DNA from 4 places in the Peribacillus sp. BM1 genome. Region 2 is predicted to be linked to each of the others. Evidence: riboswitches for the same ligand, from Rfam matches in the RefSeq annotation. Region 2 holds a riboswitch; each other region holds the start of a gene.
The links. A riboswitch is a leader RNA that binds a small molecule or an ion and turns the genes downstream of it on or off. The one in region 2 is predicted to bind S-adenosylmethionine.
Positions count from the first base shown of each region.

Region 1: another riboswitch for S-adenosylmethionine. It lies ahead of AC1MGI_RS08685 (methionine ABC transporter ATP-binding protein); the one in region 2 lies ahead of AC1MGI_RS04325 (LLM class flavin-dependent oxidoreductase).
Region 3: another riboswitch for S-adenosylmethionine. It lies ahead of AC1MGI_RS11355 (YezD family protein); the one in region 2 lies ahead of AC1MGI_RS04325 (LLM class flavin-dependent oxidoreductase).
Region 4: another riboswitch for S-adenosylmethionine. It lies ahead of AC1MGI_RS10255 (methionine biosynthesis PLP-dependent protein); the one in region 2 lies ahead of AC1MGI_RS04325 (LLM class flavin-dependent oxidoreductase).

Region 1 is NZ_CM155259.1:1,806,182-1,813,964, forward strand. It holds gene AC1MGI_RS08660 (hypothetical protein) at 1-47, opposite strand, end outside; gene AC1MGI_RS08665 (FkbM family methyltransferase) at 266-1,210, shown strand; gene AC1MGI_RS08670 (ATP-binding protein) at 1,467-2,699, opposite strand; gene AC1MGI_RS08675 (aminotransferase class I/II-fold pyridoxal phosphate-dependent enzyme) at 3,062-4,228, opposite strand; gene AC1MGI_RS08680 (carbon-nitrogen family hydrolase) at 4,311-5,093, shown strand; SAM riboswitch class I at 5,203-5,308, shown strand; gene AC1MGI_RS08685 (methionine ABC transporter ATP-binding protein) at 5,422-6,435, shown strand; gene AC1MGI_RS08690 (methionine ABC transporter permease) at 6,425-7,096, shown strand; gene AC1MGI_RS08695 (MetQ/NlpA family ABC transporter substrate-binding protein) at 7,120-7,783, shown strand, end outside.
Region 2 is NZ_CM155259.1:889,439-897,221, forward strand. It holds gene AC1MGI_RS04310 (DNA topoisomerase III) at 1-459, opposite strand, end outside; gene AC1MGI_RS04315 (ABC-F family ATP-binding cassette domain-containing protein) at 731-2,293, shown strand; gene AC1MGI_RS04320 (ATP-grasp domain-containing protein) at 2,395-3,342, opposite strand; gene AC1MGI_RS04325 (LLM class flavin-dependent oxidoreductase) at 3,372-4,421, opposite strand; SAM riboswitch class I at 4,513-4,619, opposite strand; gene AC1MGI_RS04330 (class I SAM-dependent methyltransferase) at 4,944-6,131, opposite strand; gene AC1MGI_RS04335 (response regulator) at 6,316-6,948, opposite strand; gene AC1MGI_RS04340 (sensor histidine kinase) at 6,941-7,783, opposite strand, start outside.
Region 3 is NZ_CM155259.1:2,353,613-2,361,395, reverse strand. It holds partial or broken gene AC1MGI_RS11380 (IS66 family transposase) at 1-237, opposite strand, end outside; gene AC1MGI_RS11375 (YdcF family protein) at 368-964, opposite strand; gene AC1MGI_RS11370 (S66 peptidase family protein) at 1,030-1,953, opposite strand; gene AC1MGI_RS11365 (TcaA second domain-containing protein) at 2,187-3,332, opposite strand; gene AC1MGI_RS11360 (DUF5105 domain-containing protein) at 3,348-4,421, opposite strand; gene AC1MGI_RS11355 (YezD family protein) at 4,931-5,107, opposite strand; SAM riboswitch class I at 5,192-5,291, opposite strand; gene AC1MGI_RS11350 (amino acid ABC transporter ATP-binding protein) at 5,595-6,368, opposite strand; gene AC1MGI_RS11345 (amino acid ABC transporter permease) at 6,365-7,075, opposite strand; gene AC1MGI_RS11340 (amino acid ABC transporter permease) at 7,093-7,783, opposite strand, start outside.
Region 4 is NZ_CM155259.1:2,122,919-2,130,701, reverse strand. It holds gene AC1MGI_RS10280 (NAD(P)-dependent alcohol dehydrogenase) at 1-794, opposite strand, end outside; gene AC1MGI_RS10275 (DUF4386 family protein) at 791-1,048, opposite strand; gene AC1MGI_RS10270 (helix-turn-helix transcriptional regulator) at 1,093-1,326, opposite strand; gene AC1MGI_RS10265 (hypothetical protein) at 1,328-1,774, opposite strand; gene AC1MGI_RS10260 (hypothetical protein) at 2,860-3,318, opposite strand; SAM riboswitch class I at 3,547-3,658, shown strand; gene AC1MGI_RS10255 (methionine biosynthesis PLP-dependent protein) at 3,866-4,978, shown strand; gene metC (cystathionine beta-lyase) at 4,975-6,147, shown strand; gene AC1MGI_RS10245 (LTA synthase family protein) at 6,271-7,783, opposite strand, start outside.

The DNA.
Region 1 (7,783 bases), 920 kb from region 2:
ATAATCAAGAGAGAGAGGACCATGAATACACATTGAAATCTTCTCACAAATAAACACTCCTTTATTAATTATTTATGATACGAGAGGGCATTCAAGAACATTTCAACGAACAGAAACATGTACTCTTTTTCTACATACAAATAGAATGCCTTTCCACCTATTGTAAATGTTTTGTTAATCTATGATTCAGTTAAAGGATTTTCCCATACATTAAAGAAATCTTAATATAAGCACCTATTGGAGAATACGAGTAGGAGGTTATGTCTTGATATCAAAAGTAGTAGTTCGTACCCCTTTTATAATGAATATGTGGGAAAATCACCCTAAAACCTGGAAATTTTTAATTGATTTGGGAATTTTTTTAAAATATAAAACATTAAACATCGATAAAATTCCAAACAAAATCGTATTCCCTTCGTCTAATGTTCTATATATTAATTCAGAGGAAAACCGTGGTAGAGCGTTATTAATTAGTGACGGAATCACACAAAAGCGACTCTCCTATTTCTGGAGTACATCTGTAAAAGAGTTCTCTCCAGATCTGATCATAGACGTAGGGGTAAACTATGGTGAATGTCTTTTTTCTACAACCTATCCTGTTCGAACAATCATATATGGAATCGAGGCAAATCACCATCTGATTCAATACATTATTAAGTCAAGAGAGGTTCATCCGAATAAAACCCAAATCACGATTATCAATGCCTTTGCATCAGACAAAGATGACGAACAGAAAGAATTCTTTATTGATAAACATTGGTCGGGGACATCTTCTGCTTCCTATATACCAGCTCACAATATGATTGAAAAGGTACCAGTTCGAACCATCGCGATTGATTCAATCTTAAAAAAAGACATAACAAATGGAACCGTGCTATTTAAAGTAGATGTAGAAGGGTATGAAGCATTCGTCTTAAAAGGAATGATCGAGTTATTCAAGAGATGTGAATCTGCGGTTGGTTTTATTGAATTTAATAGTGAATATATAGAAAAATCAGGAATAAAAGTAGAGGCATTTTTTTCTTTTTTGCAAAAGTACTTTACGGTTTATATGTATGTAGAAGATGAGATCTTAGTTAAAGCTGACGGTGTTTATTATGAAGATTTAAAAACTATTTTTGGAAAGGACTATATTCATACAGATTTACTAGTTGTAACAGATGAAGAGAATATAGAAGTATTTGATTTTGACATACAAGCTAAGGCCTAAAAAAATAGTGCGAAGAAGCCTATTCAACCAGAATGGACTTCTTCCTATCAATCTTTGATTTGACGTGATTTAATTCAAAACTTAGGATTGCAAATTTTAAGCATTTGTGGCTAATTTCATCCCGGTTTAACAGGTTGTAATCGCACCTCAAAGCTTGAGGTGGGGTGAGAAAACCCTTGCTAATAGTAGTTTCACTTTATGTATCTTTTTTATCGAATAACTTCTAAGTAGATTTAAGGTTTGAACAGCTTGTTTCCTATCCCAATTTTGTAAAGTGATTATCTTGAGTCATACGATCAATCACGGAATAGACGGGTAGGATAATAGAGAAACGGGTTCCTTCCCCATGCTCACTAGTCACATGAATGTTTCCATTCATCTCTTTAATAATACTAAACGAAACCATCATTCCGAGTCCAGTTCCTTTTTCTTTTGTTGTAAAAAAAGGTTCCCCAAGACGATCGATTTGTTCTTGTGTCATCCCTATTCCTTCATCCTGAATATTAATATGGATCATGCTATTTTCATAGTTTAAGTGGATGTTAATTTCTCCATGATTTGACATGGATTCAATGCCATTTTTCATGATATTAATTAAACATTGTTGGAACTTTTTTCTATCCCCTTTAGCTACATAAGAATGATCTACTGCAGATAACTTCACCTGTATTCCATTCATATTGGCTAAGGGGATAATGACATTGACAGCATGTTGAACTTCCTCATTAATATTAATATTTTCTTCTATATCGAATGCGGGTTTGGCAAAAGTTAAATAATCGTTAATCACGTCTGTAGCACGATCCAATTCTTGTAACGCGATATTTGCATACTCTTTTCTTGCCTGTGTTGATTCACCTTCAGATAACATTTGGATAAATCCTCGGCTGACAGTGAGTGGATTTCTGACTTCATGAGAGATGCTGGCAGCAAGATGGCTCACAATTTGTAATTTTTCTGCCTTCACTAACTTTTGTAGTACCTGAAAATTTGTTTGGATCACTTCCCAAAGAAGAGTGGAAATAAACATGCCGATAATATGAATGGCGACAAACTTCATCCAAAACATGTTATCCGTGTTAACCCCAAACATATGTATTGAAACAAATAAGGAACTAAATAATGCAAAAATAGTTAATGCGATACTTAACGCTACTTTTTGTTTGATGTTCATTTGTAAATAGTATTTAGATAAGAAGAATACGAATAAACCGATAAAGATGTGTGTGATCGCTGTAATATAAAAACCGACATCATGACCTTGAAAATAGCGGATGATAAGAATCAAAAGTAATTGAGAAAAACCTAAACGAAAACCTCCGATTAAACCTCCTAAAATGAAGGGGATCCAGCGAAGGTCCCAAACTGAACCTTTTTCAAGAGCTATAGGAAGTAGCATGCATAGGATAAGTGAGACTACTGGGAAAATACCAATAATCCATCCTTTTATTTCTTCTAATCGATAGGCATATTTAATTAAATAAACCATTTGTACTAAACATAGAGAGAGTAGAATAAATAAAAAATTGATAAGTAAGTCCTTTGTCATAAGATCCATCGTTGCACCGAGCTTTCACTAATAGTATGAATCATTAAAAGTATTATATGTAAATCATACCAAAATAAGTAAAAAGTTACTAGTGATATATAATAGAAAAAAGAATTTTCAGATAATAAGCACAACGAGAAATTTTTTACCATTAAAAAGGTGGCCCATAAGAGACCTGGCACCAACACAGTATTACAGCTAGGTATTCTGAAACGAAAATCATACTAGCTGTAATATATTGTGGGATTTGACACCTTGGCATATGGGACGCCCTCCTTACTTCGAATTTATGATGATATGAATTATTGGAATAAATTTAGTTTTCCAATCCGCTCTACGGCCTTTACCAATAATTTTTCATCGACTAATAAACCGACACGGATATACCCTTCTCCATATTCACCAAACCCTTTTCCAGCAGCAACTGCTACATCTGCTTTCTCAAGCAAATAATCGGCGAATGTTTCACTAGTAAACCCATTAGGAACCGGCAACCAAGCGAAAAAAGATCCAGTTGGTGCCTCGACTTTCCAACCAATATTTTGACATGCCGTAATAAAGGCATTTCGGCGTTGTTCATAACGGTTGACAAGTTCTTCAACACATTGCTGATCATCTGTTAGCGCAGCAACTGCGGCCTTTTGAACAGCCGGAAATAGACTAACATATAAATGGTCTTGAATGAGGTTTAAGGCTTCAATTATTTTGGGATTCCCGACTGCAAAGCCAACGCGCCAGCCAGCCATATTATAGGTTTTCGATAAGGTATACATTTCCACACCAACGTCTTTTGCCCCGTCAACTTCAAGAAAACTTACTGGTTTTTTTCCATCAAAACCGATGGCACCATAGGCGAAATCATGCAAAATCGTGATGGAATGTTTTTTCGCAAAAGCAACTGTTTCTTCAAAGAACGTCCGATCTACTGTAGCACCAGTCGGATTGTTCGGATAGTTAAGATACATTAATTTTGCTGCTTCTTTTTGTTTTTGCGGTATGGCGTTGAAATCTGGTAAAAATTGATTTTCAGCTTTAAGTGGGAAGGTCTGATACTCGACATTCGCCAACACTGCACCTGATAAATAATCCGGGTAACCTGGATCAGGCAATAACATAAGTTCGCCTTCATTTAACAAGCACATTGGCAACTCAACTAGACCTGTTTTCGTCCCAAATAAAATAGCTACTTCAGTCTCTGGGTCGATAGCTACTCCATATTGTTTTAAATAAAATTCGCTAGCAGCTTCCTTCAGTTCTTTAAGTCCTCTAAACGGAGAATATTTATGAGTTTGTGGATCCTCTACCGCAGTTTGTAGCGCTTTGATGATATGAGGTGGTGTCGGCTGATCAGGGTTACCTTGACCTAAGTTAATAACATCCCGTCCTTCTGCAACTGCTTTGCCTACCTTTTCAACTAGGTTTGCGAAAAATTGTACTGGTAATTTTTTTAAGCGCTCTGAATATTCCATGTGAACCACCTTTTATGTAAGAGTTGCTATTTAATCTAAAATTTTATAATATTTAGATAAAAAAGTCTAGAGGTGCCGAAAAATGAAGATTGCTTGTGTGCAAATGGATATCACCTTTGGTGAGCCAGAAAAAAATTTTACAGCGATTGAAAAATATATCGAAGAAGCGGCAAATGCACAAGTGGATGTCATTGTATTTCCGGAAATGTGGAATACAGGCTACGCTCTCGATAAGCTTGACAGTCTGGCTGATCGCGAGGGAAGTATAACAAGAAAGCTACTGTCTCAGCTTGCCAAAAAACATCAAGTGAACATTGTCGGTGGTTCAGTAGCAACGAAAAGAGGAGACAAATACTTTAATACGATGTATATCGTGGATAGAACTGGAAAAATTGTCGCCGCCTACGATAAAGCTCATTTATTCAAGTTAATGGATGAGCATGTATATTTGAACGAAGGACAAAGTATGAATGTATTTGAATTGGATGGTATAACGTGTGGCGGGGTCATCTGTTATGATTTGCGTTTTCCAGAATGGATTCGGACTCACACTTTAAATGGAGCCAAAATTATGTTTATACCGGCTGAGTGGCCAAAGCAACGGATTGACCATTGGCAATTATTATTGCAAGCAAGGGCGATTGAAAACCAATGTTTTATCGTGGCTGTCAACCGCGTCGGTAAAGACCCAAATAATGAATTTAATGGTCATTCGATGGTCATTGCACCTTGGGGTGAGTTACTTATTAGCAATCAAACAGCGGAAGGGATCTTGTACGCGGAACTGGATTTAGAGGAAGTCGATCGGGTACGGAAGACGATTCCAGTTTTTCAAGACAGGCGGACGGATTTATACGAATCATAAGGATTTAAAATTGGTACACTGCTAGAGTAGTAGTGTGTTATTATTTTTTTAAGATTGACAATAGTTAAATAGTTTTATAATATATTAATTACAATAAATTTAATCATGATACTTATCCAGAGCGACCGAGGGACTAGGCCCTATGACGTCCGGCAACCCCCAATATTGGGAAGGTGCCAATCCTGCAGAATGACCATCATTCTGAAAGATAAGTCGAGATTCTTTCGTATTTCGATGCTCCTTTCAGTTGAAGGGAGCATTTTTTTGTAGGAATAAAGGTCTATCTCTTATAAATCACTTGTCAATTTGAAGAAATGTGAGGAATCGTATGATCGAAATTCGTAATCTTTCTAAGACATACAAAACGAAAAAAGGGTTGGTTAAAGGAGTGGATGACGTTTCGCTGACCATAGAAAAAGGAGAAATCTATGGAATTGTCGGATATTCTGGAGCAGGAAAAAGTTCATTGCTTCGCTGCATTAATTTGTTGGAGCGGCCCACTTCAGGTCAAATTAAAGTGGATGGAACCGATCTTACATCTTTAAAAGGTGAGGATTTACGTTTAGCGCGGTTAAAAATCGGTATGATTTTTCAACATTTTTATTTAATTAGTCAAAAAACCGTGTTTGAGAATATTGCCTTTTCTTTGAAAGCTGCCAAAATACCAGCGAGCCAAATAAAAGGGCGGGTAGAAGAGTTGCTTAAAATGGTCGGTCTTGTTGATAAAAGAGATGTTTATCCTGCGCAACTAAGTGGTGGGCAAAAGCAACGGGTTGGCATTGCCCGGGCGCTTGCTAATAATCCAACGGTGCTATTATGTGATGAGGCCACTTCAGCACTAGATCCGACCACTACAAAGTCAATATTGAATTTATTGAAGAAAATTAACAAAGAACTCAATATTACGATCGTTTTGATTACTCATGAAATGAACGTTGTAAAGGAAATTTGCAATCGAATGGCCATTATGCAGTTCGGGAAGGTCATTGAAGAAGGTGCGGTATATGACATTTTTGCCAACCCTCAGGCAGAACTTACAAATGAGTTTATCGAAAGTGTTGTATCTTTTGAAATACCTGAAGTCATATTAAATGGATGCACGGGACCGATTGTGAAAGTCATGTTTAAAGGAAAGGTTGCTTCAGAAGGTATCATTTCCGATATGCTTCAGCAGTATAACGTAAGTGGTAATTTTCTGCATGGTTCGATTGAATATATTCAAGAAATGCCACTCGGTATCTTTATTATGGAATTAAAAGGACAAAAGGAAGAAATCGAAAGCTCACTTCAGTTTATTGAAAATCGTGCTGCGCAAGTGGAGGTGATACGCGATGGGCTTTGATTTTAATCATTTCGTTGAACTTATCCCAGATATAAATCTGGCTTTTATGCAAACCATTTATATGATTACCATTTCACTAGTGGTTGCCGTTGTGATTGGCCTTCCGTTCGGAATATTATTATTCGTAACGAACAAAGGCTTATTCTTGGAAAATCGCTGGTTCAATAATGGATTAGGTTTTGTAGTGAACTTGGTACGTTCAATTCCATTTATCATTTTACTAGTTGCACTACTTCCACTAACTAACTTTATAGTAGGATCACAAATTGGACCCACTGCAGCGAGTGTATCTCTATCAGTTGCAGCGATTCCGTTTTTTGCTCGAATTGTTGAGACAGCATTGCGTGAGATTGATAAAGGGGTCATTGAGGCAGCTATTGCCGCTGGTGCAACACCATGGATGATCGTCAAAGATGTGCTACTGCTAGAAGCCAAATCTGGCATTATCTCAGGTGTCACGCTAACGCTCGTCAGTTTAATCGGGTTTTCGGCTATGGCTGGTACTGTTGGTGGCGGCGGAATCGGCGATTTGGCTATCCGTTTTGGCTATTATCGCTATGACAACACGATTATGATTGCAACAGTAATTATATTAATTATATTAGTTCAGATTATTCAACTTGCTGGTGATTTCATCGCCAAAGTTGTTGATAAAAGATAAGAAACAGAAAGAGGGAGAAATTTATGAAAAAATGGCTAACAGCATTTATTTTAGTAGTTGTTGTAGCGGCTTTAGCTGCATGTGGCAATACTGACAGCGAGAAAAACAGTAGCAAAGGGACAAGTTCAGAATCAAAAGAAATTAAATTTGGAGCGACAGCCGGTCCTTATAGTGACATGGTAACGAAAGCTATTATCCCTGGATTAGAAGAAAAAGGATATAAGGTGAAGATTGTTGAATTTAGCGATTACATTCAACCGAACAAAGCGTTGGACAATGGTGATATTCAAGCAAACCTGTTCCAAAATACCATTTACCTTGAAAATTTTGCGAAAGAAAATAAGATGGATTTAACAGCGTTGCTCTCTGTACCCACTGCGCCGATGGGGATTTTTTCAAACACGTATAAGTCCATAGATGAAGTAAAAGACGGGGCAACGGTTACACTTCCTAATGACCCAGTCAATGCGGCTCGTGCGCTTAATACGCTCCAAGATGAAGGCTTGATTGTAATCGATGAAAATACAGACCCACTAACGGTATCAGAAAAAGATATTAAGGAAAATAAGAAAAATCTGAAATTCCAACCGCTCGAATCAGGTCAACTTCCCCGTTCAGTGGAAAGTGCAGACTTAGCTGCTGTCCCTGGAAACTTCGCGTTGGCCGCCAAGATGGACTTGCTTGATG
Region 2 (7,783 bases):
ATATTCCTTCCCATCACGCAGCTTGTTAAAGCCATCTTTAATCGCTTTATCTGTTACAGATGAGATCCAAAGACGCTTCACAGGCTTTTTTACATTTGCCTTTTCTAGAATCCAACGAGCAACGAGCTCCCCCTCACGACCGGCATCGGTTGCAATCACAACATTCTTAACATCAGGACGGTTCAGCTGGGTTTTGACAGCTTGAAATTGTTTGCCTGACTGCTTAATCACGACCAACTTTAATGCAGGCGGCAACATTGGCAAATCTTCAAGCTTCCATGCCTTATATTTTTCATCATAGGCTTCAGGGTCTGCATGGGTCACTAAATGTCCGAGTGCCCATGTTACAATATATTGATCACCCTCAAAAAAGCCATTCCCTTTTTTGTGCGCATTCAAGACCTTTGCTATATCTCTTCCGACTGATGGCTTCTCAGCCAGCACGACAGTTTTACTCATAAAAAAAACACCCTTTCAAAATTCCATAATAAGAAAACGTAAAACCTGTTGGAAACCTATACACTTTCTTATTTTTCCTTAAAAAGCTTTACGTTTATTATCTCACAAAATGGCTTGAAGGGCGAAACATCGATTTCCTGGGAAATTTGTCGATAAATCCTTCACTACGAATTCCCATTCAATTCTTCTTGGTGAAGCATAGCAATCTATCAAGGATTTTAGTATGATAAAAAATAGAGTTTTTTACTTTTCATTGGAGGTTCCAAAAGAAATGAGTTTACTTTCTATAGATAAATTAGGCCATTCATTCGGTGATCGTACACTATTCAAAGACGTATCATTCCGCTTGATGGCTGGTGAACATGTTGGGTTAGTCGGTGCAAACGGCGTTGGAAAATCGACCATGATGAACGTCATCACAGGACAGTTGATTCACGATACTGGACGCGTGGAATGGACACCTGGTACCGAATACGGATATTTAGATCAGCATACCGTCCTTACAAAAGGAAGAACAATGCGTGATGTGTTGCGTGATGCTTACCTTCCTTTATTCGAACAGGAAAAGTTATTGAATGAAGTAACGGAAAAAATGGGGACTGCCACTTCAGAGGAATTGGAAGATCTACTCGAGCAAATGGGGACGATTCAAGATAAGCTAGAAGCTGGCGGTTTTTATAATTTAGATATTAAGATTGAAGACGCTGCCCGCGGCCTTGGTTTGGATGCCATCGGTCTCGATCGTGACGTCGCTTCCTTGAGTGGTGGCCAGCGAACAAAAGTATTATTAGCTAAGCTCTTGCTTGAACAACCCGAGGTCCTTTTACTCGATGAACCTACCAACTACCTAGATGTAGAGCACATTCGCTGGTTAAGCAGTTACTTGAAAGAATATCCACATGCCTTTCTTTTAATTTCCCATGATACAGAATTTATGAACGGGGTAGTGGATATAATTTTCCATCTTGAATTTTCTAAGCTAACTCGATATACAGCTACTTATGAAAAATTCCTTGAACTTGCTGAGATTAATAAAAATCAGCATATCAACGCCTATGAAAAGCAAAAGGATTTCATTAAAAAGCAAGAAGACTTCATTGCCAAAAATAAAGCTCGTTACTCGACATCCGGCCGTGCGAAAAGCCGTCAAAAGCAACTTGAACGAATCGAACGAATTGACCGTCCTGAAACAGCTATGAAACCAACATTTGACTTCAAGGAATCACGCGGTAGCGGTCGCTATGTCTTCGAAGGCGAGAATCTTGAAATCGGCTATGATCACCCACTACTTCCGAAACTAACCATGACGATTGAACGCGGCGAAAAAATTGCAGTTGTCGGCATGAATGGGGTTGGAAAATCAACATTATTAAAAACCATTCTCGGAAAAATTGAACCACTTAGTGGAAAACGGATCCTCGGAGACTTCCTGTTCCCTTCTTATTTTGAACAAGAAGTGAAGGCTGGGGACACAACGCCGATTGATGAAATTTGGAATGCTTTCCCTGGCTTAGAACAAGCACAAGTTCGTGGCATTCTTGCACGCGTTGGTTTGAAAAATGAGCACATCACACGCCCAATGAATCAGCTAAGTGGTGGAGAGCAATCAAAGGTACGTATTTGTAAATTGATGATGAACGAAAGCAATTGGCTTATTTTTGACGAGCCGACAAATCACCTAGATGTTGTAGCTAAAGAAGAATTAAAACGTGCGATGCAAGCATATAAAGGGACTATTGTCCTTGTCTGCCATGAACCTGATTTTTATGAAGATTGGGTGACAAAAGTTTGGAATGTAGAAGACTGGGTAGATAAAAACGAAGCACAGGCTTAATGTTTATAAAAAAGTAAAGGGTCAGACCCTTAAGACACCCTCGTTTTTTCAACTTAACAAAAGGGGCTCCTCCTAATTTTAAGGAGGAGCCTGCATTACTACTATCTAACAGACTCTGTTGTTTTCAATTGTGCCCCTAAAAACTTCGCCAACTCAAGCATGCCATACTTTCCAGCTGCCTTCTCAGCGTCTGAATTATAATTAGTATTCGTATTCACATCGTATGTAAATACCTCACCTTTTTCATTGCGAATAAATTCGATGCCAGCAACGGTAATTTGATTTGCCTTTAAAAATTGTTCGTATTTTTCAATGATTGGCTCTTCAATACCTTCTACAATCTGGAATTTCGGCTTTTCTTCGACTTCCTCACCCACTGGGCAGAATAGATCACCGATTTGACAAGCATCAGCTGGACAAAGTTCAAATCCTTCTGAAGTATCCACTTGAACCGCATAGACAAATTTTCCACCAACAAACTCACAACGCGTGATAAATGGTTCTGGAGCTTTAATATATTCTTGAATCAAGGTAATACCATCTACGGGTTCTTCGAATGCTGCCCCATCCAAATATTGTTTTAATCCGTCTATAGAATGGAATAATTGAACACCAAGCCCTTTTCCTGCCCGGTTATGCTTAGTAATAAACGAAGCTGTACCGATCTTTTCAGCTGCAGCAAGAATGTTATCTCTACCAATTGCCGCAATCGTTTTCGGCACCCTGATCCCTTGTTTTCTTAAAGCGGTATACTGATTAATCTTGCTTAACTCTAAACGTAATGCACGCGTGCCGTTAAATACAGTACGATCATGTTCTTCTAACCATGATAAGACACCTTCCGTTAATTCTGGAGCATAACGATGACCTCTCGTATGAGAAGAAGCACTCATTCGACTATAAAATATTCCTTCCGGCGGAGCTTCCGTCAAATCGACGATTCCTTCGTCAAGATGCCACTCCTCATATGGCAATTGAAGTTCCTCTAACCGTTTCGTTAGATGGGCGGTCCACTCGCCATTTTCATGAATAACGTAAATTTTACTCATTTTACTGCCTCCTAAGTTCATCTTTGTCTTTATACTTGAATTTTTGTACGTTTTTCTTCAACCAGCGGCATTACTTGTTTAGCAAATCGCTCCATCTCTTCAAGCTGAGGAGAAAATTGCAGCAATAACAAATCAACGCCCGCTTCTTCAAATGCAAGAATTTGGTCAGCAATTTGGGCAGGGGTTCCAATTAGATTCGGACGCAGCCCACGATTTGAAACAGAGTAGTCGAATAACTTGACCTGTTGCTCAAGCTGTGACTTGCTTATAAAGTCATTATATCCAGCATAGGCACTTGATTCTTTCACATCCGTAATTCGCGCTAGTTCTTCCTGGGCTTGTTCTTCTGTATCTCGGCATACGACGTAAGCAGCCATTCCGAAGCTTGAAAATGGTGATTTCCCTGCTGCTTCTCTTTGCTGCTTCATTCCTTGAATTTTCACAGCAACTTCCTCAACTGTGCCACCATGCATGACATATGCATCACACTGATTGACAATTGTCTCTTTGCCACGTGGACTTTCTCCACCCGCATAAAGAATTGGATTCGGGCGCTGTACAGGCTTCGGATGCAAATGAGTATTGGCAATCGAATAATACTTCCCATCATATGAAAATGTATCTTCTGTCCATAAACCTTTAAGCACCTCAAGGAATTCCTCTGTGCGCTCATAGCGTTCATCATGGGCTGTAAAAGCTCCGCCATACTGACGAGCCTCTTCCTCCCACCACGCAGAGACAACATTCAATGTAAATCGGCCGTTTGAGATTTGATCAATATTCGCCGCCATTTTTGCCGTTACCGCCGGATTATGAAAACCAGGTCTGACAGCTGTCATAATTTCAATCTTATCCGTCACAGCTGCAAGGGCAGCTGCCGTTGACCAAGCTTCAAGTGAATCACTCTCAGGACCTTTAATATCATTTAAATTGAGTTCAGCGACAAGGGTTGTATCATAGCCCCACTTTTCCGCAGCTTGTGTTACCTTTTTCGCATACTCAAAAGTTGGGGGCATCTTCTCATCTTCTACATTCCGTAACCATCCGCCGAATATCGGCAGCCAATAACCATATCTCATTTCCCTATCTCCTCTATGATTAAATTATGGGCTCCTTCTTTGATAAGACAAAAAAACTTCTCCGATAAGAAGAAGTTTGCGATTGCATTCCACCTTATCTGCCAGAGCCATTACTCCGCTGGAATTAGCACCGTACTGACAATTGTCAACGGTTGCCGGGCTTCAAAGGGCCAGTCCCTCCACCTCTCTCGATAAGAACATATTAAATTATATTAATAATTAGAATAATCTTATATTATACCTTTGGTATTCGTCAAGACATATGTTTGCACAAATCAGAAAAATGCAATACCATTTATAAAAAAGAGGATATCCAAAAAGGGTCAGACCCTTTTTGGATATCCTCTCGCCGCTCTTTCTAGTATCCTTTAAAGGGCATATCGACTACGATCCGCCACTTACTGCGTAGGAAGTCAAAGACACTATGCAAGTTAAACAAAAATGCAAACAATAGACCCTTCCTATCGGCTTACTTGACCATACGTCATACAAAGGATAGATTACTCAAGGTCTTACTATTGTTTATCCCTTTTCCGCTACAAGCGTATACGTTTTTGGTAATCCAATATCATGCATCTTATGATTCGGCTCTTCTTCAAGCACTTTGATAACGAGCCCTGATTTACCAACTGCAGTGACAAGCTCCCCTATTGTCCACTTCCGCTGTACTACTTGTAATAGTTTTTCTTGTTCGCCATCCGGCATATGCTTGGAAAATGCTACATTATTTGATTCAATCGTGGGATCAAAATAATTACCCATTACTTTATGCTTTTTTCCAGATGAAGTAATTAGTTTAGTAGAAATCGGGTGAAACTCATGTAAAATAAAGCGCCCGCCCGGCTTTAGGATTGCTTGAACGATCTCCATTAACGGTGCTAAATCAATTAGATAATGCAAAACGCCAAGCTCCATCAAAACTAGATCATGATCATTGTTAGCATGGTCCCCAGTTATCGACAGGACATCCGATATAATATAATCCACTGAAACTTGTGCTGCTTCGGCCAATTCCTTAGCAAATGCAGCATTTTCCCGCGAAAAGTCTACAACCTTAACCTCAGCCCCAAGTGCAGCCATTGCTACAGCCTTCACTCCATTAGAACCCATCAGATGCATCACTTTCTTCTTTCGTAAGTCCCCCATATACTGGTAAAAAGGTTGCAGACGCCATTTTGGATTATAGAGGATTTTCGACGCAAGCTGCCCAGGCTCTCCGTAGCGATTCACTAAGGCAACATAATTATTCTGATTCCACGCAGCTTCATTTCCTTCGGTAAAACCTTGCTGAATCCCCGCTAAATGGGCATGAATAGGTCCACTGAACACCGCCATCTCTTCATCATAAAAATAACTATAGAGAGATTGGCACCAAAGTTCTACTCCTTCAGTGACTATTGAAATCCGATACGGGTCGGTTTTTATCGTCGTATTATAATTGCAAACCACAGTAACTAACTGCTCTCCCATACTAAATTGAAATGACGCGCTCTCAGTCGTCTTTGTAGGATGAGATGGCGAAAAGCCCTTAAATAACTGATGGGCCTCATTGAATAAATCCCACTGTACATCAACTGTTATTTCAAATGGTTCTTGTACTGAGACACCTTGAATTAGCAGGGCCGCAGCATAAGTAAATTGATACGGAATACTCTCCCCTTCTAATAAACGACCTACCTCTATTGCAGTTTGTATGTTTGATGATTTCATAAATCCTCCACATTTGCATTTTCTTGTTTTACATCTAGGATAAAGACCTAGCTGCACTTACTTAAAAAGGTGTACAAAAATCCCGCTATATAGCACTGGCCGTACTATCTAATTGGAGTTGAGTTTACTTTTTTAACGAAGAGTTCTTCATACTGGTAGCAAGCCAATGAACGCCCTTCACTTCTTACTCCACCAAAGAATGTTTAAAGGCGTAAATAACCGCCTGTGTACGATCTTGAACATCAAGCTTACTTAAAATGCTGCTCACATGCACTTTGGCTGTTTTTAAAGCAATAAACAGCTCATCTGCAATCTCCTGATTTGTTTTCCCCTGAGCCATTAGTAGTAATATTTCCATTTCCCGATTGGTCAATGATTCATGAGCAGCTGTTTCTGGTTTCTTCCTCATCTTCGCCATCATTTTACCGGTAACTTCTGGTTCAAGAACGATTTTACCATGAAATGTAGAACGTACAGCGTTGGCAATTTCACTCGCTTTTGAGGTTTTTAGCATATAGCTTGTCGCTCCTGCTTCTAAAGCAGGATATACTTTTTCATCATCCAAAAAGCTCGTCACGATAATAATTTTCGCCTCTGGCCATTGTTCAATAATTAATCTCGTTGCTTCAATTCCGTCCATTTCCTTCATAACCAAGTCCATCAAGATAATATCAGGTCGCAATTCAAGCGCCATTTTCACACCTGTTGCTCCATCATCCGCTTCGCCAATCACTTGAATATCTGTCTGTGCCGATAAATAAGCCGAAACGCCAATTCGAACCATTTCATGATCATCGACAAAAATAACATTAATCATCTTGCTCACCTCCCGCATTTAGCATCGGTATTTTCACTTCAAGTCTTGTTCCTTTATCCAAGAGGCTAATCACCTTTAAGGTTCCTCCCACTTCAACTGCCCGTTCATACATATTATTCATGCCATATGAGCCAGCTTTACTCGCTTCTATGTCAAAACCAACTCCATCATCGACGATTCTTAAAATCAACAAACCATCCCGCTCAATCAATAAAACCTCTAAAGAATTCGCCTTTGCATGACGTAATGTATTAGAAACAGATTCTTGGAGAATCCGAAAAAGATGATCTTCAATCCCTTTTTTCAACGGAATGGGCTCAAGCTTCCACTTTACCTTCATTGGCACTTTTTGCGATAATTCTACAAGCAATTCTTCGATCCCTTCTTGAAGTGATTTATCATGAAGCGGTACAGGACGTAAATGTAATAGCAACGCCCTCATCTCGAGCTGCGACTGATGAATCATACCCTCAACCATTCTCAGCTGTTTAGCACTGCCAGTATCTTCATCGCCGTTTGACTCAGTAATAGCCGACATAAGCATTGATGCGGCGAATAGTTGTTGGCTAACAGAATCATGTAATTCGCGCGCTAATCGGTTTCTTTCTCTTACAACCATCTCTTGAATTCTTTTCTCCTGGTCTTCCGCTTTATCATTTGCTAGCTTCTGTGATAATTTCGTTTGTTCGGAAACTTGGTGATGCACTCGGACAATTTGTTTAGATATCGCCGTTAATTCCTGAACAGAGTAATTTTCATTACCGGCTGGCGGTCGTCCTTGTTCTACGAAATAGAGCTCGTCACTAATCTCTTTTAACTGCCGCTTCCAAGACAA
Region 3 (7,783 bases), 1.5 Mb from region 2:
CACCTCGCGATGTATTGGAGAACATCCAATTTTTTCTCCCACTCACAAACGGTTTAATGGAACGTTCACTTCTATTATTATCGATTTCTAAATGGCCATCTAATAAAAAAGCTTCAAGGTGATTACATTGTTTCAAACAATAAGTGATGGCTTTTCCTAGAGCGCTTTTGGGTAGGTTTTGGTCTTTTTGTTCATAAAGCCATGCTGAAAAAAGTCCAGAATGGGCCTGCTTTTTTCCCTTCCGTAATGGGGATTGGGCGTTTTAATGATTAGGAGGGTTTCTCAAAAAAGGTCTGATCCTTAGGTTTGAGATCCCTCTTTTTTTATGGTCACACAAGGAATAATCTGTAAAATAGAAGCGGCCGCATTATCCATCTATTATTTTAATTCTTCGCAGCAACTCTGTACCGTAGAATTTCGTAATCGCTAAATATTCACGTACATACGATTTTACTAGAACAACTTTTGGTGTGTCTGCGGCAATTCCCGAAAGTTTCAATCCTTGACTCGCAGCAATTTTCTCAGCTCTGTAAACATGAAAGTCATTTGTGACAAGAAAACCTTTCAAGACACCTTCTGGAATACGCTGTTTTGAATATTTTATATTTTCATACGTACTTGTCGAACGGTCCTCCAAAATGATTCTTGATTCATCAATTCCATATTTCAGCAACCCTCGCTTCATCGCTTCTGCTTCGCTAATATCTTCACCACTTCCTTGACCACCAGATACAATCGCAATCGTAGACTTGTTTCTAGTTAAATATTCTGCCGCCGTATTTATTCGATATTGTAAAGCAAGAGACGGAACAGTACCCTTCACTCTTGCACCTAACACGATTAAATAGTCAGCATGATTGGGTGCTTCTTTTTGAATGGCTTGATGAATATTTATGTGTAAACACCCAATATATACGATACCCAGCGCAGCAGAGATAAAAATAAAATAACTAATTTTTTTCATCCTGTCTCTTCTGTTTTTCCAGAAAACAATTTTCACTTTTGATCCCTACCCTCAATTCACTCCTATCACTTAACACCACTTTCAATGATCACTTTCCGATTATTTGCATCAAGTTTTGCAAACGTTCCAAGTGGAATAGCCACATGTGGGGTGCAATGACCAATCTGAAAACCTGATACCGTTGGTTTATTAGCTAGTTTAATATAATGCTGTAGAACTTCAGTCAATGTAAGTGTTAAGGTACGTGTCGTCTCACATTCTTTAAAGTCACCTACTAATATCCCCGCTGCATCAGATAATTTACCGCTCATGTACAACTGGTTCAGCATTCTATCTATTGAACGGGGTTCTTCGTGAATCTCTTCAATAAATAGCAGTTTACCTTTTGTATCTAATTCAAATTCAGTACCAAGTGTACTGACTAGCAATGTTAAGTTTCCACCGATTAGTAGTCCACTTGCTTCACCTGGAATTTCAGTTACAAGTGGTGAGATTGTCTCATCATATACAAATGGCTGTGATTCAAACAATTGCAAGAATCGTGATTTAGTTACAGGATCAATTGTTACACCAGCCAAATCAGAGCTTAGCATCGGACCATGAAAAGTAACAAGTCCTGTTTTTTGAAAAAATGCGTTATGCAAAAAAGTAAGATCACTATATCCCCAGAAGATTTTCGGGTTATTTCTAATGATTTCATAATCGATTTGAGCAGCCATTCTTGGTGTTCCATACCCGCCACGCGCTGAAAAAATGGCTTTTATACTAGGATCAGAAAACATACTGTGCACATCTTCCACTCTTTCGTCATCACTGCCTGCTAAATAACCATATTGGCATTCTATGTTTTTCCCAAGCTTACAATTTAAGCCCAACTCAGTAAAAAAAGAAAGAGCTTGTTTGACTTTCTCTTGATCTGGAGGACTTGCTGGAGCAATGACTCCTACTGTATCCCCTTTTTGAAGGCGTGCCGGTTTTATTATATTCATGTTGATCCTCCTTCACATTCTTCTATTACTATACGTATTACACCATTACCCTTTGTATGAAGATTAAGAAGACGAAGCTTTGTTAACTTTAGGTCTGTCATCAAATAACATGAAATCTAAGTTGGATCAGAGAAAAAATAACAGATTCCGTAACTCATTAGTTTTTTCTTAGATCAAATGAAAAAACCTAATAAACATAAAGTCTATTAGGCAAACATGACTAAATCGTTCAATTAAAGCTGTTCCACGTTCTCCTTCCTTTTCCATTTCATTACAGGTGAATCCTTTCCACTCAATTCCGTCTGCTTATCCCAACTATCTTTTTCCGAGCCATCCGCAGGGACCCGATCCGCTTCATCAATGAGCCATTTTTTTCTTTTAACATCATACTTCAAGCTATATGTGCGAATCTCTTTATAGGACATATCTTCATACCTATCGATGCCTCGGATTTTGAACTTATTATTATATGCAACAAAAGCTTCGACATCTGCAGTCCATTCATCATGAATTTGATTGATATCCAAATCGTCAAGATTCACAACTGTTCCCAAATGCTGCATTTGAATTTCATCCACGTATTCTTCTAATTCAGCAAATTCTGATTCAACGTTGACTAATTCAAGACCTTCTAGAACCGAGTCCGAAACATTGGTAAAATGTTTTGCCTCAAATTCGTTTGTATAATACACGACAAAATCTTTATTGAAGGTTTCTACTGCGGAAATGACATCTTTTTGAATTCGCTGATCACTTTGGGCTATTTTTTCGTCATCGATAAGCAAGCTTACTTGATTGCTGCCTCCCCAGACATCTACTTTTCTTTTGTCTATAAAAGTACCCAGCTTATTTTTCACGGTCACATTAATTTGATAAGCACCTGGAAGAACCGGGCCATATAATTTCTCTTCTTTGTCTTTTTTAAGCGTATCATTGGATTTTTGGATGGTAAGATGAATCTCATCGTCTTTATGCTGACCGGTTACCTTGATGTAAGCTGTCTTAACTTTAAACTTATACTCCGGAAACAAACCCCATTTCTTTCCGGCCTCAACCAAACTAATTTGCTGGTTGGTTGTCTTGAATTCTTTCTTTTCCACTTGTTTATCCAAGCTTTCTGTGATCACCTGGTAGCTATTATTATTAGCATTTAGATAAGCAACCAGCGCTTTCAAGGATGCATCATTTATAACAGCCCTTTTATCATCAGCGATCATCCATTCCTTAAGCTGTTTGGGCTTCTTCTGCTCAACAGCTTGTTCAAAGGCCTCCACAGCTTGTTTCGGTTTGTTACTTTGCTGGATAAAAAGGACTGTGGCCATGATGGCAATCATTAGAACAAAGGCTGCCGGAATTGCATATAACCACTTTTTATTCACATTGTTCACGGCTCCTTAGTAAATTGATCCTTTTACAAAAATCTTATCTAAGCTATCCCCATATTTATTAACCGGGTCGATTGTCCATTTCCCATTCTTTTTCACAAGAGAAACTTCAATTTTTCTGCTACTGGACTTCATGTCCATTGAATCTAAGATTATGTCAAATTTAGATAGAACGTACTCATCGATTGCCTTTTCATCATAATTACCTGTTTTATCTCGGAATTCTTTTTGATATTCATACACGTCTTGATATAGTTCCTGTAACGGAAGTGTCGTTATATCAAACGCAACGATAGCTTTATCATTGGCATATGCTGCAGTTGATGACGTGACCACTGCTTTTTCTGCCAAAATATCACGATAGCTAATGTATAGTTTGTCGATTTCCTCATCCGTTAAGTCCTTTTTAAATAATTCCTTCACTTCGGTTTTGAACGTATTTTTCGCAGCTTCCTGCATAGCTGGTTTATCGGCAGATACGAATTGTTCGTAATCATTGTTTTCCTTTTCGTAATAGATTTGATCGACATAGGCTGTGAAGGCTTTCGCAGGATCTTGAAGTGTTTCATAACTATCTGCATATTTCTTCGTATCAAGCTTGAGTACCAGCTCATGATTATCTTCTTCAAAGTCACTAGAAATCGGATTCAATCCGATTTCATATTCCTTATCCTTTTCCACTTCGAAAATAGCAAGAATTGATTTTGCCTTTCCAGCACCGAGATTCCCGCTAGTGCCGATATTTAAATCTATTTTTCGATTATACAATTCTGGCTTTATATTGATCTGTTGGTCTCCATCATACAATTTAACCCCTTCATATTCTGAAAGAAGCATCGATGAATCCGATAGATTCTTTACCTTTAATTTTACGGCAATTATTCCTTGATCCTGATTTTCAGGCATGCCATGCTCAATATCTGGAACGATGTAAGATGCTTCCTCAATTGATGCTTCTAATTGCTTATTTTTGTTCTTCCCCTGATTTTTGTCCGCAGATGCCTTTTCATCTGTACCTGAGCATGCTCCTAAAACAAAAATGAGACCTATTAAAATCAATAAAATGGTTCCTTTTTTTTTCATGGTTTTATCTCCTCTCAAAATTGTCTTCTACTAACATGGTATCTGTAAATCATTGAATCTTAATTAAAAAATCTGGAATTTTTTGTTCATTTATCCACTATTTTTTATCCTACCATAAGTTCATTTTATTAAAATGCCTTTTTTAAAAAATCGATCGTTTATCCTGTCTTTTCCAAATTTCCGATTCATTAATCTAGGAATTTTTGCTCAATTATAGGAATGTTTGAAAGAGAAAAACCACCTATCACTTTACATAAAATTACATTCCAACTAATTTACCTATGTCTTTCTCCATGTCTCATAGATTACGATCAATGAAAAAGCATCCATCCTCCGATTAGCTGGTATCAAGAATTTAATTCCATCAGCCACTAATTGATTTTTAGTTCGCATTTTCCCCTCGCCCTTTTACGGATTCTATATAGCCCTACAAATCTAATATTGCCGTGTTTTAGCCGTATAAAAAAAGAACACCTCTTAGAGATGCTCAAATCTTGTTTATGTTAAATTCACGCTCTTCCTTGTTCCCTAATTTTTTGGTTTTTCAAGATTGGGAATCTTTTCTTCTCCGTGACATCAATTTGGGTAATTTCACCTTCATGAACGGTAATGTTAAGAGAACCGAACTCAAGATCCTTGAGACTTGATATAATATACTTTAATTTTAATTCATCAATGCTCCCCATTCGAATCTCCTCCTGGTTTTTGGATATGAAAAAACCCCTTCCCAAAAATAAGAAGAGGTTAAGCAACAAAACTGTACTTTACTCTTCTTATCTGTCAAGCATTCGCTTGCTGGAATTGGCACAGTATTGCAAGTCTGCTGCCGAGGTATCTTAGGGCCAGTCCCTCCACCTCTCTTGATAAGAAAGTTGATTATGAGAGGATGTTCAAAAAGTCCGGTAAAAATAGCTGTCGAATTGCATCAAAGCTCTGTCTCTCCGGTCCTCACGTATTCCTGCATACGCTCCGGTCCTCTCAAGATGCGCTCCTCGAACTTCTCGGCTCTTTTTATCCTCCTTTTTGAACACGCACTTTAAGTTAAATATAGTGTAAATTCCCAGACAGTTTTTGTCAATCATTTCACCTACTTTTCCTAGATAATAAGTATGAATTATACTTGTATTTTTCATCCTCTTTAAATCACCACTTCTCCTTCATTTTCCCTTGTAATTAGATGGCATTAGTTAAATTTGATTCAAGATTATCTTCTTCTCTGTTTATTCTCTTCAAGAATCTCTTCGTTCTTTCTTCTTTAGGATTATTAAAAATAACTGTCGGGATTCCTTCCTCGACAACTTCACCTTGATCCATAAACACGATATAATCTGAGACATCTTTAGCAAAACTTACTTCATGTGTCACAATAATCATCGCAATCCCTTCATCCGCAATCCGCTTAATTACCTCAAGCACCTCTCCGACAAGTTCTGGATCAAGTGCTGATGTTGGTTCATCTAGTAAAATCACCTCTGGATTAAGCGCAAGTGCCCTTGCAATACCTACCCGCTGCTGTTGACCTCCAGAAAGCTGAACTGGATAGGCATTTGCTTTCTCCGTTAACCCAACTTTTTCTATTACTTCCATTGCCAATTTCCTTGCTGTTTCTTTTGGCTGTTTCTGAACAATGACCAATCCTTCCATCACATTTTCAATGACGGTTTTATGTTTAAATAGGTTATATTGTTGGAACACCATAGCGGTTTTTTTCCGAAGTGTAAGAATTTCTTTTTTATTGACCTGTTTACTGTTTACCTTAAAATCATCAACCATTACTTCACCCTCATTAGGTCTTTCTAGAAAGTTGATGCAACGAAGTAACGTTGTCTTCCCAGATCCGCTAGGTCCAAGTATCGAGACAACCTCTCCCTTATTTACTGTAAGATCAATTCCTTTTAACACGAGTTGACTTCCGAATGATTTCTGGATATTTCTTAGCTGTATCATGCTACACCCCCTCGATTATAAACCGTTACTCTTTTTTCTAATAATGCAGTAACTTTTTCTGAGATAATTGTTAAGCCCCAATAGATCAAGGCCGCTGCGATATAGGCTTCAAGAAATTTCAAGTTATTTGAAGCAACGATGTTGGCAGCACCCGTTAATTCTTTTTGCGAAACGATAAAAGCAATGGACGATGTATGCAAAAATCCGATAAAGATATTACATAAATTAGGAAGAGAAACTGCAATAGCTTGTGGGAAGACAATTCTTCTCATCGCCTGAAAGCCCGTCATTCCAATTGATTCAGCTGCTTCTAACTGTCCTTGATCAACCGCCAATATACCTGCTCGAATAATTTCTGACATATAAGCGCCAGCTGTCAAGGATAATGCCATTAAAACAAATAACAGAATCGGAATGGAAGTGGATTGAATGGACCAGTGAAACGTTTCAGCCATTTTGTCAATAAGAAGTGGCAAGCCCAAATAGATCAGCATAATATGCATCAATGCCGGCGTCCCTCTTAAAAATGACACATAGAAATTGGCCAAACGATATATTCCTTTTACTTTCCGAATCCTAATTAACGTAATTCCAATCCCAATAAGAAAACCAATCATTAACGGGACCAGGGTAATAATCATCGTCAATGGTAGTGCTTTGAATATTTCGGTTAATGCCGTAAAAATAAATGGAATATCAATTTGCATAATTTCAGATCTCCTAATTATTTTGTATCTACCGCCAAGCTTCCTTCAAACCTTTGTAGTTTTTTCTCTGAAAGTGAAAACCCTTTTTCCAAGCATATAACAACACCATAATAGATAATTGACAATGTAATATATACTTCGAGTGCGTGCAGAGAAGAAGCAATGAGCGTATTTCCTCTTCCTACCATATCCATCACACCAATTGTAAAAGCAAGCGAGGTATCTTTTAAAGAGCCTATCACTGAATTTGCGAAATTTGGAAAAGCTATAACCAATGCCTGAGGCAAGATAATTCGCACCATCATTTGTTTTTCATTCATGCCGATTGAATATGCGGCTTCAGTCTGACCTTTTTCAATTCCGTTAACGGCTCCACGAATAATTTCTGCCAATGATGCACCACAGCTGAGTCCATATGTGATAGCTACAAATAATAATGGATTTGCACGAGATACATCAATATGAACAAGTGCTAAAAGTGTCGGTAGTCCAAAGTAAATTAAGAAAAGCTGAATTAAGATTGGCGTGCCCCTCATAAAGGAAATATAAATGAGAGCTAATTGATTTAAGCCTGGCACTTTATAAATACGAATTAAAGCTATCACTACACCCATTACCAGTCCAATTGCTACTGCAGCAACTAAAATCAACAAAGTAATATGAAGGTACGAAATTAATTTCGGAAAAAAATCTACGATCAGGGTTATA
Region 4 (7,783 bases), 1.2 Mb from region 2:
TCTATAAGCTCTTTTAGAAATGTCAAGTCTTCTTTATAAACCTTTGCAATCCCCTGCCCATCAACTGTTAAATATTTTCCGTCAGGAGCTAACACTTTCTTACAATTTCTTCTTGAGTTTTTTCCAACAGCATCAAAGATGATATCATAAAGCTTTTCATTTTTTGTAAAATCCTCATTAGAGTAATCAATAACATGATCAGCTCCAAGAGACTTTACTAATTCTAAATTTGCTGTACTGCATACCCCGGTAACTTCTGCACCAAAGTACTTTGCAAGCTGTACTGCTGATGTTCCTACAGCCCCTGAGGCACCATAAATTAAAACTTTTCTTCCTTTATCAATGTTTCCTTTTCTAAGAAAATATAAAGCCGTAGTTCCCCCCATAGGAACAGCAGCAGCTTCCTCAAAGGTCATATTGGAGGGTTTTACGGAAATTACTGCATTTTCAGGAAGACAGGTGTACTCAGCATGTGCACCAAGTCTCATCCCAGTTAATGCAAAAACTTGATCACCTTTTTTGAAACGTTTTACGTTCTTACCTATTTGTTCTACTTCTCCTGCTAACTCAACCCCTAAGATGGGTTTTCTTGGTTTTCTAAGCCCCAAGACAATTCGCATGGGGATCCATAACAATAGAGGACTTTTAAATCCTCGAACTCTAATGTCTCCAGATGCAACGGTTGTTGCATAAATTTTAACCAAGACTTCATTCTCGTTAGGAATAGGTTTATTTACTTCTTTTAGCTGAAGTACATCAGGTGATCCATACCTTGTGCATACTATTGCCTTCATAAAAATTCTCCTCCAAATGTATTATACTTTCTTAAAATCGGAAAAATTGTCATCTCCGTTCCAATCACTGATACGACAAGAATTAACTCCAAAAGTGCTCCTAGTGTCACTTGATTGGCATTTTCAGAACCTTTAATCAAGTAATCGGAACTGTTTAGGATAGGATCGTACAACAAAAGGCCAATTACCGCCGAAAGTGTTGCTAATAAAAACAGTACCCCCACAATCTTTGCTGCTTTCTGATTTGAACTCATTTTTATCCCCTTTTTTAATATTCATAAACGATAAGGAAAAACGATCATTGTTTTTCCAAGTTTGTTGTTTCCCCATAAAAGAATACCTCTTCCAATGGTAAGTTAAAGGCTAAAGCAATGCGAAAGGCTAGCTCTAGCGATGGCGAGTAGTTTCCTTTTTCGAGAGCCACGATAGTTTGTCTTGTAACGCCCGCCTTGTCAGCTAATTGCTGTTGGGTCATTTCGTCATGATTAAACCGTAATTTTCGGATGTGATTGCCGACAAGATTTTTACTCATATTAGACTCCTCTCCGATAGTAATATAGCTTAGATAAAGAGCCGACCACATCTGAGATAAATCCCGAAGCAATTAGAATAATAAACATCATCTGTGACCGCTGATCGATAATCAACGATCCCATTGCAATAATAAAACCGATAATAAACAATAAAAAAGAATTCCGGTTTGCTTTCAAGTCAATTAATTTATCCAATTCATCTGCGAATGCTGGTTCTTTTTCTCTTGTTGTAATTCTAAACAAAATGTTAAAAATAATGCTAATTACGATGTGTGCTACTATAGAAACCACTGTTAAGATGAAAACGAAGAAACCCCAATAGCGAAAGGTTTCGGGCGAGTCTAGCCCCCCTTCTGGATACTGTGGATACATATACAAGCAGAAGGACATAAAAATGAAAATAGAGCTGATTAATGATACGATGCTTTTCTTTTCTTGATAGGTCATGATTACATACCCCCTTTAAGATTAATATTAAAATTAAGTAAGTTCTGTTTTACATATTGTATTGTATGCTAAACATTATGTAAGGTTGACTATACATGAAATAAAATTTATTAAATAAATAATGAGCGAGTATAAATGAAGATCCAACTGGTTAGGAAAACTTAAGAGCGAAATAAGACATAAATGATTTTCTGAACTTCATAGCATCAAAAAAAAGCAATGCTAAAAGCAGCAATGCTTTTTTAAAAAATAAGTATAAAATTTTCTGTTTCATAATTCTAGTGTTCCAATTATTTTGATGAATAGATCTGTCCTATAATACTACTGATTTCCGTTACATGCGGACGCATTCGGCGGGGTGAGCGATAAGCCTCCTGAAAAGTGTAAAAGTCGAGACCCCCAAAGAGTTGTTTACAAAGGAACTAAGGCTAAGTGCACCACATCGTGTGGCAACGCCTTCGTGACCAACATCCTGTTGTTCTATTCTATCTATTTATCCAAGCGATTTAGATTTCCCTTGTTCAACTAAACTGCTGCGTTAGTTTAAGAAGAATAAGCTACCCAAGGCAGCCTATCCATTTTATTACAAAGCAACAGTATGGTGTATGCAGCATTTTAATAAAGTTTAATTAAAATAAAATCACAAACCCTGATTTATCAGCAAACACAAAAAACTCCATTTTGAACAAAAATTGATCAAAATGGAGTTAATCTTTCTAACCAAGTATAAGATTTTTATAAAAAGGTTTGATCATATTCTACTTGTGTTGCTCAACAATCTCGCCTGATTGTGGAAGAATATAAGTACATATTTTGTTAGACTAATGCTCCCCTTTAGCTTAATAAGAATTAAACAACCTTATTATTTTTTAGAGGACTTTATCATCAATTAACAGTAAGGATAACTTAAAGTTTCTACCCCCATCTTTTCTAGGTTTTAGGTTTAAGATCTTTCCTTTTTAGAAATTTAGACATCTGTGGACTTTTGCTGAGTGAAGAAAAATATGAAAATGATAATGGGGAGCGCTATTAAAAATGTATTGTTTCTAGAAGTTTTTACTGTAGGAATATCTGTTAATGACATTTTACTCATTCCCTTTTATATTAGTTAATAATTCTGGTGGAACGATATAATGCTGCGTTACTATTTTATTAAAAAAGTTATAATCTTCAATTGGCAGTGCTGGAAGAACTTCAGGATAACCGAAAATAGGACCTGAAACATTAATTGAAAAATCACCAGACGAAACAAATGTGCCAGTCACGTGTATTACATCATTGATTAATAATATAGCTATAATGATGTCCAGTATATCGATAAAAAGGTTTCCTTCTTGCGAGTGGTCCTTCCCTTCTAAACGATGCCCTCCAAAAAGAGGACCACCTAACGAGAGACTAAATCTGCCTGGTCTTACAAACACGCCAATGATTGTGATTTGCCCGGTTAATAATAGGATTGCTGAAGTAATTTCGATACTACGTTGAAAGGAGTGAATTACTTTTTTATTTGTATCAAACTCACAGGTCTCATTCAATATCCTCACTCCCTATGTAGGCATTATATTCAGATAAACTAACAAACGTCACTTAATTGATTTTTTATATTGTTTATTACTGAACGTATTGATTCTTCAATTTCTTTATATCAATTAACATATTTAATACCTCCGTAATTAAGTCCTTCCATTTTGAATTGTAAAAATAATGATATGCTTTTAATTGACAATAAATGAAAAGTATAGTAAATTCATAATTAACTTAATAATCAATTTTTCTTATCAAGAGAGGTCGAGGGACTGGCCCTGTGACGCCTCAGCAACCAGCAATCGTAAAATATTGCCAAGGTGCTAATTCCATCAAGCTATTTGGCTTGGTAGATAAGAAGAGACTGCATACTTATGCGATTCTAAAGTCTTCTTCTTATAGAAGACTTTTTTCTATGGAAAAGGGGCGGGGCTTTGCAAAATCAGCTATGCACCGCCACCTTCATAAGGTGATACAATTTTTAGAACCTGAACTTTTTTCATCGCCTGATTTTTAGAGCAGACGCTCATTGATGTTTTTATATTCTAAAAAAGGGAGCCGTGAACGATAGTGAAAATTGATACACAACTAGCTCAATTAGGGAATCGAAGTGAATCTGCAACTGGTGCAATAAGTCCTCCTGTATATTTCTCAACTGCTTATCGCCATGATGGAATTGGTCAATCAACTGGATATGATTATTCTCGGTCAGGAAACCCAACTCGAAAGCTGCTTGAACAAGCGATAGCTAAACTTGAAGGTGGCGATCAAGGTTTTGCTTGTAGTTCTGGAATGGCTGCCATTTTCACAGTCCTTTCCCTTTTCCAATCTGGAGATGAATGGATTGTCAGCCGTGATTTATACGGCGGTACTTACCGTTTGCTCGAGAAAGATTTTAAAAAATGGGGGTTAACATGTACATATGTTGATACAAGTAATGTAAAAGAGATTGAAAACAGTATTACCCCTCAAACAAAAGCGATTTTTCTAGAAACACCTACAAACCCGCTTATGCAGGAAACGGATATTGATGCGGTGTCAGCCATAGCCAAACAATACGGAGTCCTATTAATCGTCGATAATACGTTCTATACGCCTCTTCTTCAAAAACCGATTGTAAGCGGCGCCGATATTGTGATTCATAGTGCGACGAAGTATTTAGGCGGACATAATGATGTGCTTGCTGGACTCATTATATCAAAAGGGAAAGATCTGTCTGAAGCTCTAGCACATCACCATAATAGTGCAGGTGCGGTACTAAGTCCATTCGATTCATGGTTGTTAATGCGTGGAATGAAGACACTTGCTTTACGAATGGAAAGACATCAAGAAAACGCACGGAAACTTGCAGATTATCTTTCTAGCCATGAATCCATTACAGATGTTCTCTATCCGGGAAAAGGCGGAATGCTTTCTTTCCGATTAAGCGATGAACAATATGTAAATTCATTTTTACAAGGCTTAAACCTTGTCTCATTTGCTGAAAGTCTTGGCGGGACCGAAAGCTTTATTACCTACCCTGCCACACAAACACATGGAGATATCCCTGAAGAAATAAGAATCGCAAACGGTATTTGTAATCGGCTGCTCCGATTCTCTGTAGGAATTGAAGCAGCCGAAGATATCATCCAAGACCTAGAACAAGCATTTGCTAAAATGAAAAAGGAGGTATCAGCATGACAGCAGATCATTTCAGCTTTGAAACATTGCTTCTTCATAATAACTATAAATATGATTCAACAAACGGGGCAGTAAGCGTGCCGATTCAACATGCTTCCACTTTCCATCAATTTGATTGTGACCAGTTTGGGAAATATGATTACAGCAGAAGCGCGAATCCAACTCGCGAAGCGTTGGAAGAGATTATTGCTGGACTTGAAGATGGTACAAATGGATTTGCCTTCGCATCAGGAATGGCGGCAATTTCTACTGCCTTCATGCTCCTGTCAGCGGGTGATCATGTGATTGTATCTGAAGACGTATATGGTGGAACATTTCGGATGGTCACACAAGTACTTTCCCGCTTCAATATTGAACATAGCTTTGTTGATATGACGGACTTAGAAAGTGTGAAGTCAGCCATTCAACCTAATACGAAAGCCATTTATATAGAAACACCTTCTAACCCTCTTTTGAAGGTGTCTGATATTCATGGAATCTGTTGTATTGCAAAAGAAATTGGTGCGTTAACATATGTTGATAATACATTTTTAACACCAGCACTACAAAAGCCACTAACATTGGGAGCAGATATTGTCCTTCATAGCGCGACTAAATTCCTATCCGGACATAGCGATGTCGTGGCCGGTCTTGCCGTCGTACGTGATCCAGAATTAGCAAAAAAACTTGGATTTCTGCAAAATTCATTCGGAGCCGTTCTCGGTGTTCAGGATGCATGGCTTGTGATGCGCGGCCTGAAAACATTGCATGTCCGAATGGAGCATTCTGTACAATCTGCTCAAAAAATCGCGGCATTCTTGGAATCACATCCACTTGTAAAAAAAGTTCATTATCCAGGACTTAACAGCCATCCACAATTTGCTTTGCAACAGCAACAAGCGAAGTCAGCTGGCGCAGTATTTTCTTTTGAATTAGAAAATGAAGATGTCCTACGCTCCTTTGTTTCTAACGTTACTCTACCAGTTTTTGCTGTAAGCCTTGGTGCTGTCGAAACGATTTTATCTTATCCAGCGAAGATGTCACATGCAGCAATGCCTGATGAAGAACGTGAAAAACGTGGCATCACAAAAAGCCTGCTTCGTCTATCAGCAGGCCTTGAAAACCCAGATGATTTGATTAAAGATTTCACAAAAGCCTTGGAAAAAAGTAAACTAGTGCTTACTGTTTAACATGATTAAAACGCAAAGGTTCTGACTCCCACAGCTACTATAGATTGTTTATTTCACGTGTAAATGACACAATAAACGGTGTATAGAGTGTGGAGTCAGACTCTTTTTCAAACAACCTCATTTTTAATCCTTTATTCCCTTAAATCGCAATAAGTCTCCAAATATTATCTCATCTGACAATCCTAATTCATCATGAACAGTTTTTTGATATGGTTCACATGCAGCATTATCTAACTGTTCCCCCGATGATTTATTAAAACAAACCCCATCTTGGAAAATATACGTATCATTCACGAAACCACCATCTCTAAAAATCACGGGATGGCTTGCTTTCCTTGTGAATAAGTTGTGACCGAACGATATGGTATCTTCTGCTTTCATGCCTAATAAATGTAAAAGTGTTGGCCGGATGTCGATTTCTCCGCCCGGAACAGAAATAGTCTCCCCGCCCTCACCAGGGATATGGATAATCACTGGTACTTGGCGGTAATGAATATGATTAATTGGCGAATACGTATCACCTAGCATTTGACTTAATGCCACTTCATATTTTTTTGAAATTCCGTAATGATCTCCATACAACACAAAGATTGTGTCTTCATACATCCCATTATCTTTAAGCGTTTGAAACAACCGCTTGATTGCTTCATCCTGATAACGAACTGTTGTCACATACCGATTTACGACACCTTCGTCGGTATTTCCCATCGCGATCAGTTGGTCATTTTCATCCAGCAAAAATGGAAAGTGATTCGTCAATGTAATTAATTTTGCAAGATACGGTTCAGGCATTGTTTTCATGAGCTCCACAGATTGTTCAAAAAAAGGAATATCTTTAATACCATAATTCACCGAATTCTCATCGGTTACCTGATAATCTTGTTTGGAGAAGAAACGATCGTAGCCAAGGTTTTCATACATCTTTTCTCGATTCCAAAAGGACGGGTCATTGCCATGAAAGGAGGCGGAATAATACTGACCATTCTCTTTCAATAGATGTTGTAGGCTAGTAAACGTATTCCCAGGTCGTCTGACGAAAACAGATCCTCCAGACAGCGGGTATAAACTTGTATCAATCATAAACTCAGAATCGGATGTTTTCCCTTGAGCAGTCTGGTCATAAATTTGATTGAAATAAAAGCTTTCTTTTATCAAATCATTCAAAAATGGTGTAATTTCTCGACCATTCACTTTTTGATTGATTACAAAGTTTTGTGTGGATTCCATACTGATTAACACAATATTCTTTCCTTTTGCCAGTCCAAAGAAATCTGTTGTATCTTCCTGTTTACTCGCCATATATTCTTCGATTTTCGCAGTATCAACATGTGTAGCCACTGCACGATCAATAGTAGGACGAAGCCCCATTATAATGTCATAAAGATGATAATTGTAAGGACCGATGCTTTTAACCATCTGTTCTCTATTATACGAGGCAGAAAAAAGATAAGGAGACTGGCTCCACCCGAGACCTACAAGTAAAAGAAGTAATAATGTACTGAAGCCAATAAATCGTTTTTTGAAACGGACACTTATTTCTTTGGATTGAACGATGGTTTTTTTTGAAAACCAGGCAATGATTAATACATCTGCAAATAAGAGTAAATCCCACGCCTTCATCAACTCAAACGTACTT